3 regions of the Vibrio sp. 378 genome follow, and region 1 is predicted to be linked to each of the others. Evidence: predicted binding sites of a transcription regulator. Region 1 holds the regulator's gene; each other region holds the start of a gene.

Evidence for each region. The regulator MetJ, encoded in region 1, represses methionine synthesis genes. The targets are predictions, from matches to a motif close to TTAGACNTNTANANGTCTAA.
Region 2: metN (methionine ABC transporter ATP-binding protein MetN) is a predicted target of MetJ. The motif match lies at 2,563-2,582, and genes of this name have one in related genera.
Region 3: metA (homoserine O-acetyltransferase MetA) is a predicted target of MetJ. The motif match lies at 1,935-1,954, and genes of this name have one in related genera.

The regions. Positions count from the first base shown of each region.
Region 1 is NZ_JAWOUO010000019.1:47,306-51,590, reverse strand. Features, by position in the region: gene R7Q48_RS21900 ((2Fe-2S)-binding protein) at 294-482, shown strand; gene bfr (bacterioferritin) at 576-1,052, shown strand; gene R7Q48_RS21890 (malic enzyme-like NAD(P)-binding protein) at 1,259-2,536, shown strand; gene metJ (met regulon transcriptional regulator MetJ) at 2,650-2,970, opposite strand; gene R7Q48_RS21880 (O-succinylhomoserine (thiol)-lyase) at 3,196-4,285, shown strand, end outside.
Region 2 is NZ_JAWOUO010000005.1:249,196-253,480, reverse strand. Features, by position in the region: gene R7Q48_RS11740 (MetQ/NlpA family lipoprotein) at 1-701, opposite strand, end outside; gene R7Q48_RS11735 (methionine ABC transporter permease) at 734-1,411, opposite strand; gene metN (methionine ABC transporter ATP-binding protein MetN) at 1,401-2,435, opposite strand; gene gmhB (D-glycero-beta-D-manno-heptose 1,7-bisphosphate 7-phosphatase) at 2,777-3,328, shown strand; gene treR (trehalose operon repressor TreR) at 3,403-4,285, shown strand, end outside.
Region 3 is NZ_JAWOUO010000007.1:266,273-270,557, reverse strand. Features, by position in the region: gene pilW (type IV pilus biogenesis/stability protein PilW) at 61-786, opposite strand; gene metA (homoserine O-acetyltransferase MetA) at 966-1,907, opposite strand; gene R7Q48_RS15165 (DUF6559 family protein) at 2,248-2,634, shown strand; gene R7Q48_RS15160 (DMT family transporter) at 2,758-3,093, shown strand; gene R7Q48_RS15155 (LpxL/LpxP family Kdo(2)-lipid IV(A) lauroyl/palmitoleoyl acyltransferase) at 3,514-4,285, shown strand, end outside.

The DNA.
Region 1 (4,285 bases):
TTTTGAAGAAAGCGCATCGAAAAGGGAAGCTTAGGCTTCCCTTTTTCATTTCTAGATTACATTTAGTTATAAGTGTTGAAATAAAAGACGTCACTTTTTCGATTTAAAAACAGAGTTTTACCGAATTTATTTCTTAACGCTTTTACTCACCCCTCTTAACCCTTTGATCTTTTCCTGCTGCGGTAAAATCGTTATAACCAAATATTCTGAGCGGACACCATAATGCGACTGGTAACAAGAACTATTCTTGTTTATATTGTTTGTCACAGATTAGTTTTATAGGTTTTTTGAGTATGTACGTTTGTCTTTGCCATGGTGTCTCCGACAAAAAAATTAGGAAGTTGGCGATAGATGAAGGCGTAACAGATATTAAAGGAATCAAAAAGTGCACGGCATTGGGCAGCCAATGTGGTAAGTGCATCAGACAGGCCAAGGAAATTTTAGCGGAAACTAGTTACACGGAATTTAAACAAGCCAGCTAATTGCTGTAAGTATGCAGTAATTATTTGCCTTACATTTTGACACCTTCTCATTTGCTTCTACATTTAAATGAAGCCAAAGAGGAGGGTTTTGTCATGAAAGGCGATCCAATCATCATTCAACATCTCAATAAAGTGCTCGGTAACGAGCTCGTCGCTATTAATCAGTATTTTCTTCACGCCCGAATGTATAAAGACTGGGGCTTAAAGCACCTAGCAGACAAGGAATATCACGAATCTATCGATGAGATGAAGCATGCCGATCATCTAATTGAGCGTATTTTGTTCCTTGAAGGCCTACCGAACCTACAAGATTTAGGTAAGTTGATGATTGGTGAAGATACCAAGGAAATGCTCGAGTGTGACTTAAAGCTTGAAATGGCGGCTATTCCAGATTTAAAAGATGCGATTGCCTACGCTGAAGACATTCGAGATTATGTGTCTCGAGATCTCTTCCAAGATATTCTTGAAGATGAAGAAGAACATGTTGATTGGCTAGAGACGCAACTTGGCTTGATTGAAATGTCTGGTATTGAGAATTATCTCCAAGCGCAATACGTGGACGAAGAGTAACGATACTTTCTGAGTTTGCATACTCCAATAATAGTAAGAAGAAAGAGCACCTGACTCGAAAATCAGGTGCTTAACCCCGTTATCTGGTCTAATCTCTTTTATTATCGGCTTTTTAAGGATATTGCTCGCAATCTTGCCTATGAAGTTTGATTTCTATCCGATAGAATTTATGCCCCCTTACCTAAAAATAAAAAAGAGAAACGTCCATGTCTGAAGACAACCACCAAGCAGCCACTCCAGAAGAAGAACATCGCCAAAAAGCATTGGATTACCATGCTTATCCAACTCCAGGAAAGATTGCTGTCGAACTGACAAAGCCTGCGGAAACGGCGGGTGATCTTGCCCTTGCTTACAGCCCTGGTGTTGCAGAGCCAGTGCGTGAAATCGCACAAAACCCGGATAACGTGTACAAGTACACTGCAAAAGGGAACATGGTTGCTGTTATTTCTAACGGTACCGCTATTCTAGGTCTAGGTAACCTAGGTCCACTTGCATCTAAGCCAGTGATGGAAGGTAAAGCGTTACTGTTTAAGCGTTTTGCAGGTCTTGATTCTATTGATATTGAAGTTAAGCACCGCACGATCGATGAATTTGTTGATACTGTTGCGAGCATTGCAGACACTTTTGGCGGTATCAACCTTGAAGATATTAAAGCACCAGACTGTTTTGAGATTGAAAAGCGTCTGATTGAACGTTGTGATGTACCAGTATTCCACGATGATCAACATGGTACTGCTATTGTAACGGCAGCGGGTATGCTGAATGCAATCGAACTTCAAGGTAAGAAACTTGAAGATTCAACAATTGTTTGTCTTGGCGCTGGCGCTGCCGCTGTAGCGTGTATGGAGCTTCTGATCAAATGCGGCGCAATGCGCGAAAAAATCTACATGCTAGATCGCAAAGGTGTGATTCACACTCGTCGTGATGATCTTAATGAATATAAGCAGCTATTTGCGAACAATACAGATAAGCGCACACTAGAAGACGTGATTGAAGGTGCAGATCTGTTCCTAGGTGTATCTGGTCCAAACCTATTGCCAGCGGAAGCGTTGAAGTTGATGGCAGATAAGCCAATCGTATTCGCATGTTCTAACCCGGATCCTGAAATCAAGCCGGAACTTGCTCACGCAGTTCGTGATGACTTGATCATGGGTACTGGCCGTAGTGATTATCCTAACCAAGTTAACAACGTATTGTGTTTCCCATTCATTTTCCGCGGTGCTCTTGATGTGCGTGCAAGTGAAATCAATGATGAAATGAAACTTGCAGCCGTTGAGGCGATTCGTGAGCTAGCAAAAGAGCCTGTACCTGAAGCCGTATTGAAGGCTGCAGGTGTTGATAAGCTAGAGTTTGGTGCGGACTATATTATTCCAAAACCAATGGATTCACGTTTGCTACCACGTGTTGCAAAAGCGGTTGCTCAGGCGGCGGTTAATTCAGGTGTAGCTCGTATCGAGATGCCTGAAAACTACATGGCAGAGTAATATATCTTTCAGATGTGATACATAAAAAATGGGACGCTATTGCGTCCCATTTTTTATGTCATTCATTTGGCTCGAGGCAAGAGTTATTACCTGAAACCTCTTATCAGGCTTTTTTATTCTTCGTCGAATGACTCAAATTCGATGCCCATTTCCGTCATCAGCGCTTTTACTTCTGTTGGAATATCATCAGGACGGTCTTTACGAAGGTCTTCATCTGTCGGAAGTGGCTGACCTGTGTACGCGTGCAAAAATGCCTCGCATAGCAATTCGCTATTGGTTGCATGGCGTAAGTTATTGATCTGACGGCGAGTACGCTCATCAGTTAGCACCTTTAAAACTTTTAGCGGGATAGAGACGGTAATTTTTTTTACTTGTTCGCTTTTTTTGCCGTGCTCTGCATATGGGCTAATGTATTCGCCATTCCAGTCAGCCATTGCACACCTTCATTTATGTAATCGGTTAAAAATAATTTAGGTGCTGATTTTAGCTGCATTTACCGCCATAAGCAAAGACATATAGACGTCTAGAAGTGTTGACGTCTCATTTTTTGACGAGTAAAGTGAACATAACAGCAAAGGAAGCGTGTTGATCACTTTATGTTACTCATTAGATATAGCGCATTCCTATTTAGAAGTCATTACCCGTGAAAGGATACACCCATGAGCACTCGCAAACCTGCGACCATTGCAGTACGCACTGGTATTGAATCAGACAGCCAATATCATGCTGTCGTTCCACCTATTTATCTTTCCACTAACTATGGTTTTCCTGCTTTTGGTGAAGTGCCCAAGTATGATTACACACGATCTGGTAATCCAAACCGCGGACTGTTGGAAAGTGCGCTATCTGAACTTGAGTCTGGAAAAGGAGCGGTTGTTACTAACTGCGGTACGTCGGCATTAAATTTATGGGTTTCCGCTTTTCTCGGCCCAGATGATCTCATTATTGCTCCTCACGATTGTTATGGCGGCACCTATCGTCTTTTTAATACCCGAGCTAGCAAAGGCGATTTTAAGGTTCAGTTTGTCGATCAATCAGACGAACAGGCTTTAGATGCTGCATTGGCACAAAAACCAAAACTCATTTTGCTAGAAACTCCGTCAAACCCTCTGGTTCGCGTAGTGGATATTGCAGCTACCTGTGAAAAAGCGAAACAAGTCGGCGCGTTAGTTGCGGTGGACAATACCTTTTTGACACCCGTGTACCAAAAACCTTTAGAGCTAGGTGCGGATTTTGTTATCCACTCCACAACAAAGTACATCAACGGTCATTCGGACGTAATTGGTGGGGTAATCATCACCAACACAGAAGCGCATGCAGAAGAGCTTGCATGGTGGGGCAATTGTATTGGTGCAACGGGCACACCTTTCGATAGTTACATGACACTGCGAGGTATTCGTACGCTTGGTGCTCGTATGAAAGTTCATGAAGAGAGCTCACAGCAGGTACTGGCTTACCTACAGAAACAAGCGTTAGTTAAAACTATCTATCATCCAAGCCTGCCGGAACATCCAGGTCATGACATCGCTAAAAAGCAGCAAACGGGCTTTGGCTCTATGTTGAGTTTTGAGTTTGCTGGTTCGTTTGAGCAGTTAAAGGTGTTTGTGAAAGAGCTCCAACTGTTTTCATTAGCTGAATCATTAGGTGGTGTAGAAAGTTTGATTTGCCACCCGGCATCCATGACGCACCGTGCAATGGGTGAGGAGGCGCTGGCGGAGGCTGGGGTCTCTCATCAACTATTGCGTTTGT
Region 2 (4,285 bases), on a different contig from region 1:
TCTTCGCGAGCGACAATTAGGTTTACGTATGGTGAGTCTTTATCTTCAACGAACACGCCGTCACGCTCTGGCGATAGGTCGATAGAGCTTGCGTAAGTGGTGTTGATGATAGATAGCGTTACGTCATCCAGTGAACGTGGAAGCTGTGGGGCTTCTAGTTCAATGATTTCGATATTTTTAGGGTTGCCTACGATGTCACGTACTGTAGCGAGTAGACCAACGCCATCACGTAGCGTAATCAAACCTTGTTGCTCAAGAAGCAGTAGTGAGCGACCTAGGTTCGTTGGGTCGTTTGGTACTGCGATGCGTGCGCCATCTTGAATTTCATCAATTGATTTTACTTGCTTTGAGTAACCAGCAATAGGGTAAACGAATGAGTTACCCGCGATAGCCAGTTTGTAGCCGCGGTCTTTCACTTGTTGGTCTAGGTATGGTTTGTGCTGGAACGCATTCGCGTCTACTGAACCATCATCCAGAGCGGCGTTTGGTGTTACGTAATCGGTAAATGTTACTAGCTCAACATCTAGGTTGTATTTCTCTTTTGCTACTTTAGCGGCAACTTCGGCTACTTGTGCTTCAGCACCAGCAATAACGCCAACTTTTACTTTGTTTACGTCTACTTCTTTGTCGCCGCAACCCGCTAGAGCAAGAGCAGAGGCGGCCGTTGCTACAGTCAAAAGACCTTTAAGGCTAAATTTCATCTTTATCTCCTTATAATTTGTATTTTTGATGCTTATCTGTGGTCTACACGGCGCACCACTGCGTCGCCGATAGACTGAATAATCTGTACTAGAACAATCAACATCACGACAGTCACGGCCATGATAGTTACATCGTAGCGGTGGAAACCGTAACGGATGGCTACGTCACCTAGGCCGCCGCCGCCTACCGTACCCGCCATAGCTGAGTAGCTAACGAGAGTGACCAAGGTAATCGTTACTGAGTTAACAATAGTCGGCATTGCTTCAGGTAGTAGAACTTTTGTGATGATCTGTGTTGGAGTCGCCCCCATTGACTGCGCTGCTTCCACCAAGCCTGTCGGTACTTCTAATAAAGCACCTTCAATAAGACGAGCGACAAAAGGAATGGCGCCAATAGTCAGTGGGACGATTGCTGCGGTTGTACCGATAAAGGTTCCAACCAGCATTTTTGTCACTGGAATAATCGCAACCATCAGTACGAGGAATGGCACAGAACGACCAATGTTAACGATAGCGCCTAAGCCGCTATTTAGTTTGGTGTTTTCAAGTAGGCCGCCTTTCTTAGTAATATGGAGGATTACGCCTAATGGAATACCCACAGCAAAGCCGACTAATCCGGCAACCGCAACCATGTAAAGCGTTTCCCACGTTGCACCTAAAAGTAGTTTGCTGTTTAAACTCAGCCATTCAGAAATCGTATTAAAGGACATAACCAAGTACCTCTACTTTTACGTTGTGCTTACGCAGGTATTCAAGAGCTGCGTTGTCATCTTCTTCGTTACCAAATAGCTCTGCGACCATCATGCCGAATTTCACGCCACCAGCGTAATCAAGGTCGGAACTCAAAATACTCACATCAATATTGTATTTACGAGAAATTTGCGACATTAACGGTGCATCGACGGTTGCGCCAGTAAACTCTAAGCGAACCAACGGGTAGCTGCCATCAACACGCTCTGCTTGCAGACGTGCTTGGTAATCTTCAGGAATGGAAAGATCCAGCGTTGAGCGAATGAATTGGTGCGCTAGCTCTGTCTTAGGGTGCGCAAAAATATCGCCAACGGTGCCTTTTTCCACCAGCTCACCACCACCGATGATTGCTACTTCGTGACAGATGCTTTTTACGACTTCCATTTCGTGAGTGATAAGTAAAATCGTGATGTTGAGTTTGCGGTTGATCTCTTTCAATAACTCAAGGATAGATTGAGTTGTTGCTGGATCTAGTGCGCTAGTGGCCTCATCACAAAGCAGCACGCTAGGATCGGATGCCAATGCACGAGCAATTGCCACACGCTGTTTTTGTCCGCCACTTAAGTTAGATGGGTAGCTCTCGTGTTTGTCGGCTAAGCCTACAAGCTTTAGCAACTCAGTTACTTTTGTTGTGATTTGCGATTTGTCTTTATCTGCCAGTTCTAGGGGTAATGCCACATTATCAAACACAGTACGAGACGAAAGCAGGTTAAAGTGCTGGAAGATCATGCCAATGTTACGGCGTGTTTCGACTAGTTGTTTTTTACTGAGTTTGGTTAGATCCACACCATCAACGATGATGGAACCAGAGGTCGGTGCTTCTAGCATGTTGACACAGCGGATCAGCGTACTTTTACCAGCACCTGATGAACCGATAACACCAAAGATGGTGCCTTTGTCGATGTGTAGGTTAATGTCTTTCAGGGCAAGGATTTCCTTACTGCCTTGGTAGAACACTTTATTGACGTTTTTTATTTCTATCATGTTTCAACCTGCCCAAAGATACGGGGAACTTCGCTGTCAAAAACGGCCTTTGACAGAACTTAATGTTGAGCTTTATCTCAATTTTCAGTTGATGCTATGGGTTAAGCAGAATGAAGTCAATAGATATTTTTACGTCTAGACGTCTAAATGTATGGATGTTCTGTTTTGAAACGAAGATGTATAGATAACAAGCAGGAGGTAGACGGCAGGGCACCCTCAGATTTACCGATTCTTGCCCAACAAATCAACCGTTTTGTCGAGGCCAAGAATGAATTAGATAGTGTTGAAGTTTATAAGGTATGTAATAATCTGATTAAACCGAGTTAATAGAGAAATACGTTTTGGCAAAACCTGCTGTTTTTATCGATCGTGATGGCGTGATAAACGTTGACCACGGCTACGTTCATGACGAACATGATTTTGAGTACATTGATGGTGTATTTGAAGCGACGAAAGCGCTAAAAGATAAAGGCTACCTTCTAGTGTTAGTGACGAATCAATCGGGCATCGCACGCGGTAAATTCAGTGAAGACCGTTTCTTGTCTCTGACTCAATGGATGGATTGGAACTTTGCTGATAATGGTGTTGAGTTCGATGGTATCTATTACTGTCCACATCATCCAGAACATGGCATTGGCGAGTACAAGCAAGATTGTGAGTGCCGTAAGCCAAAACCAGGCATGTTCATTTCTGCGCGTGACTTCTTGAAGATCGACATGGAGAAATCTGTGATGATCGGCGATAAAGCTGAAGACATGATGGCAGCAGAAGCGGCAGGCGTTGGCACTAAGATTTTGGTTCGCACTGGTAAGCCAGTAACGGAACAGGGCGAAGCCATTGCAACGGTAGTATTAGATAGCATTGCAGATGTGCCTGCGTACTTAAACAAGTAATCTTCATTACTGACTGAGATAAGGGAAGCCACTGCTTCCCTTTTGTTTGATTCCTTCTTTTAGTCTGAACACTTATGAGCAAAAAACTCACCATTCTTGATATCGCAAAATTGGCAGGCGTGGGCAAATCAACAGTAAGCCGTGTGCTTACTAATGATCCAAAAGTGAAACCCCAAACGCGAGAGAAGGTTGAGCAAATCATTCGTGAATCTGGTTATGTGCCGTCCAAATCTGCGCAATCAATGCGTGGCGGCAGCCAAAAAGTCATTGGGGTTATCATCTCCCGTTTAGACTCACCATCAGAAAATCGCGCCGTTGGTACAATGCTCAATGCTTTGTATTCCGCTGGTTATGATGCGGTGATCATGGAGAGCCAATTCGATCGCGATAAAACCAATGAGCATTTGGATGTGCTTAAACGTCGCAACGTCGATGGGGTGATCGTGTTTGGTTTTACTGGATGTGATGAGCGAGCATTGGCGGAGTGGGGTAATCGTATCGTCGTGATCGCGATGGACACGCAAATGGTTTCTTCGATCAACTACGATAACCAAGGTGTGATAGACATGGCTTTGTCTCACCTTGAGCAGCAATCTTTATCTCGCATTGCTTATATTGGTGTTGATCCTGAAGACAAAACCACTGGCTTAGCTCGTCTAAATGCTTATAAAGCTTGGTGTCAACGCAAGCAAATTGCACCTTGTTTCCAAACGGGTAAGTTGAGCCATGAAAGTGCTTATCAGTTGGTAGACAAAGTCCTTCAATCTGATACTCAGGCCATCGTGTGCGCCAGTGACACTATCGCGTTGGGCGTGATTAAGCGTCTTCAAGAGTTAGGACGTGAAGACGTGGTTGTGACAGGTGTTGGTGGTAATGAATTGCTCTCTTTCCTTTTCCCTAAAGTATTTAGTGTCGACCCAGGTTATACCCTTGCAGGTGAGAAGTCCGCTAACATGC
Region 3 (4,285 bases), on a different contig from region 1:
TTCTTGGTCAAGCGCTGTATTGGCTGTGAGCTAATGCGCCTTATGTATCGCTATTTTGTACTAAGAAAATTTTTCCAATTGTTTTTGATACTTTTTCTCGAGAGCTTCATTGCCTGCTGCACGTTCAAGTTGAATCATGAGTTGCAAAGAAGGCTTCTTTACGCCATACATTTGATTGAATCTCATTAATCGAATTCTAGCTTCAGTATAATCACCGCTATCAATTTCTATTTTAGCGAGTTGCAAAATCGATTTTGGTCTATGGGGATCATGATCGATAGCTCTAGTAAAGTAGTATCTCGCTTTGTCTTTATCTTGTGATTTTAGAGCACAAAAAGCTGCATTCTCATAGCTCGCTGGAATAAGGTAGTAATAAGGCTGCTCAATGGCTCGATTAAACATCTGATCGGCTTTTTCGAAGTCACCTCGCTTGCAAAGAAAAGTACCGTAGTTATTGAGCACATTTCCGTTTTTAGTGTGTTGGCGTAGAGAGCGTTTATACATCTGTTCGGCTTTAATATCTTCACCAACCGTTTCGTAGTAGTGAGCCATAGATAATTGCGCGCGATAGTATTGAGGTGCGTGGTTTAAGGCTTGTTGTAAGTTATCATGCGCGCGAATCATGTTACCGCCGTCTAAATAACCTAAGCCAAGTGCGATACGTGATTCTGCCATTGCCACAGGATCGGCTTTAACGACAGGGCTTCCATCTTCTTTCACCGTCACGCAACCCACGAGTGCAAACTGAGACAATAATAATAGTGCACCGAGCTTTGCTGTTTTCATTCTTTATCCCTACATCCCTGAATCTTTCTGCATGATATGAATTACTTAGCAAAAGCCTATTGAGGAAAAAACACTATGCGATCAGGTTTGCAAACTGTTATGAAAAAGCCGCCATATGGCGGCTTGGTTCACATATTGCATTTCGGTAATGATGAGTGCTTTGTTTGCTTATTTTGAAGCTAATCGTCTTTAGTGAAAGCATCTTCACTGAAGTGATCGAGGTCGTACGGTGTTTGCTGATAAACACAGTAGTTCAGCCAGTTTAAAAAGAGGAGGTGTCCATGGCTTCTCCAGCTTGCAATTGGTGGGTTATCTGGGTTGTTGTTTGGGTAATAGTTGACAGGAATAGCGGGCTCCATACCTTCGCTTAAATCTCGGATATATTCATTATGTAAGGTGTGAGAATCATACTCAGGGTGTCCTGTGACAAAGACATTGCGTTTGTCTTTTGTGGTGGCTAAGTACACACCTGCGACATCCGATGTCGCTAAAATGTCTAAGTCAGTATGCTCTTCTAGAAAGTGAGGCGAAAAATCTGCGTAACGCGAGTGAGGAGCCAAAAACGTGTCATCAAATCCGCGTAAGATAGGGTGAAATTGATGATGGATTTGATGATGATACACGCCTGAAAGTTTTTCTTTACGCGTTTTTTTAGGTAGATCGTAGAGTAGCTTTAACCCTGCTTGCGCAGCCCAGCAAACATAAAGAGTGGATGTCACATGATCTTTTGCCCACTCCATGATGGTTTTGAGATGATCCCAATAAATGACATCTTCAAATTGCACCAAACCTAATGGAGCCCCAGTAATGATCATGCCATCGAAGTTTTTATCTCGCACCATTTCAAATTGGCGATAAAACGTGTCTAAATGTTCAGTTGGCGTATTTTTACTCGGGCGGTTATCAATGCGCAGTAATTCGACGTTAACCTGTAGTGGGCTGTTTGAGAGTAGACGCAGAAACTGAGTTTCAGTCTCTATTTTTTTTGGCATCAGATTAAGGATCAGTACTCTTAAAGGACGTATTTCCTGACTCGCTGCACGCGTTTCACTCATCACGAAGATGTTTTCTGTCCTTAATACATCGGTAGCTGGTAATTGATCTGGAATTCTAATTGGCACGACTTTCTCTCCCTAAGTATAGTCAATCTAGACGTCTATACTTCTAAAGCTAACTTAATTAAGTTTAGATGTCGATACGAAATCCGACTTTTCAATCTACTCTTTACATTATGGTAAACCGTACTCGGGGTTGTCACACAATTGTGACTAAAGCAGAGTTTCTGATGAGATAGGTTTGAAACGCAGTGTGTACTATTTGCTGGTAATTATGCGATCACGTTAATATGTGAAGGTGACTTCGTAGTAAGGAAGTCTCAAATTAATGAGCCATACTAAAAACAATCAGCTCACCATTTTGCATTAATGTGCATATTTGGAAACATCGTCAGTGGAGGACATTATGTTCGGTATTTTCAAGAGAAAGACAAAGATTCAGAGCATCGCTCAAGAAGTTCCTTGCGTGCTACTGCATTCGTTTGGTGATAAAGACATTTATACGCCGGAAGAGATTGATCAAGCTCTTCAAAAGCTGGGTTATGATAAGAGCAAGGATATCAGTCATTATCAGTATGCGTATGGAATGTTTGCCGATGAAGCCTCTTACGAGCTCCTAGAACTAACGGATGAGCTAGGTAATTATGGTCATTTCCAACGTGAAGTAGGTAAGATGCTACTCAATACACCTGAGCCGATTGATATGCATATCTACTTTGAAATTTCTCGTCAGCACCAAAACGTCAGCCTTTCACCTGGTCATCAAAAAGTAAGCGAAAGTGATGGTGTGTAAACATCGTTAGTGGTATTCCATCGTGAGATGAGTTGGGTATAATGCGCGGCCTAATTATCCGGACATGTTGTCGGTTACATTTCTGTTGAGCGTTAATGCCTTATGTTCAAAATGCTTGTCTCTATGCCACCAATGTTGGCGCTGTCGATCGCGATTGTATGTGAAGTGATTGCCACTTCTTATATTCCCAAAACAGAGCAATTTACGAAAGTAATGCCGAGCACAGTCGTTTTGATTGGTTACGGCATCGCTTTCTTCTTGCTTTCCGTCACAGTGCAAACAATGCCTGTTGGGGTTGTTTATGCCATATGGAGTGGTGCTGGGATCGTTTTGGTTGCGACGGTTGGTTACTTTGTTTACGGACAGCGTCTAGACTTACCAGCCCTAGTTGGTATTGGGTTTATCATCGCTGGTGTGTTGATCGTAAATTTATTATCCAAAACAGTAGGGCACGAATAACGCCACTCTACTTGTTAAGTGAATAAGAAGCCGCAGCGAGAAATTGCTGCGGCTTTTTAGTGCAAATTCAATCGCTAATGGCGAGTATTGATATGACGTCTTATTGTTGTATTCATAACGGTCGCATTATGTGATTGAAAAATAGACATTATTTAGCGCATTGAAAATACAAAGTTATGTTTCTTCAAACTTTAGGAAAGGGCAGTAGATAAATCACTCCGATAGATGTTAACGTGGCGACTCATCTTTACTGCTTTTTCATTCCCTACATATTTCTGCAAAGTTCTTATTGTGTAGTGTGTCGAAGAACCATAGAATCCGCGCGCTTTAATTTATGTTATTAGCGTTATCAATGATAAAAGTGCAGTCCATTATCATTGTTTTTATCACTTATAGATGGGCACATCTGACAATACTTACATGAACAAATACAAAAAGCCTGCTTTCAAGGCCGAATTTCTTTTGCCTCGTTACTGGGGAACGTTAATTATCATTAGCGTGATGTACTTACTTAGCCTCCTTCCTTTTAAAGTTCAACTAGCTTTGGGACGCAACATTGGTCGTTTAGCTATGCGATTCATGAGAAAACGTCAAGTTACGATCAGACGCAATCTTGAGCTTTGCTTCCCTCATATGGAAAAATGCCAACGCGAAGCAATTCTAAAAGACAACATCGACAATACTGGCATCGCACTTTTTGAGACCGCAATGGCATGGTTTTGGTCAGATAAACGGGTAAACAAACACGTCACGATAAAAGGCATGGAGCATCTAGAGGCTTTAGAGAAGTCAGGCAAAGGTGCATTAATGTTGGCCGTACACTCAATGAATCTAGAGTTAGGTGCTCGAGCTTTTGGCATTAAAAAGTCTGGAACCGGTGTTTATCGCCCAAACAATAATCCGTGCTTTGATTATTTTCAGTATAAGGGACGCTCTCGCTCTAATCGTACACTGATTGATCGTAAAAACGTCAAAGCCATGCTTGAAGCACTTAAAACGGGTGAGCGGGTTTGGTATGCACCGGACCACGATTATGGTAACCGACGCTCGACATTTGCACCGTTATTTGCCGTTAAAAATGCTTGTACTACGACAGGCACAAGTTTGTTGGTTGATTCTACAGATTGCGCCATTGTGCCTTTTACGATGGTAAGAGGAAAAGACGGACACTATACCCTAACCATTAGTGCGC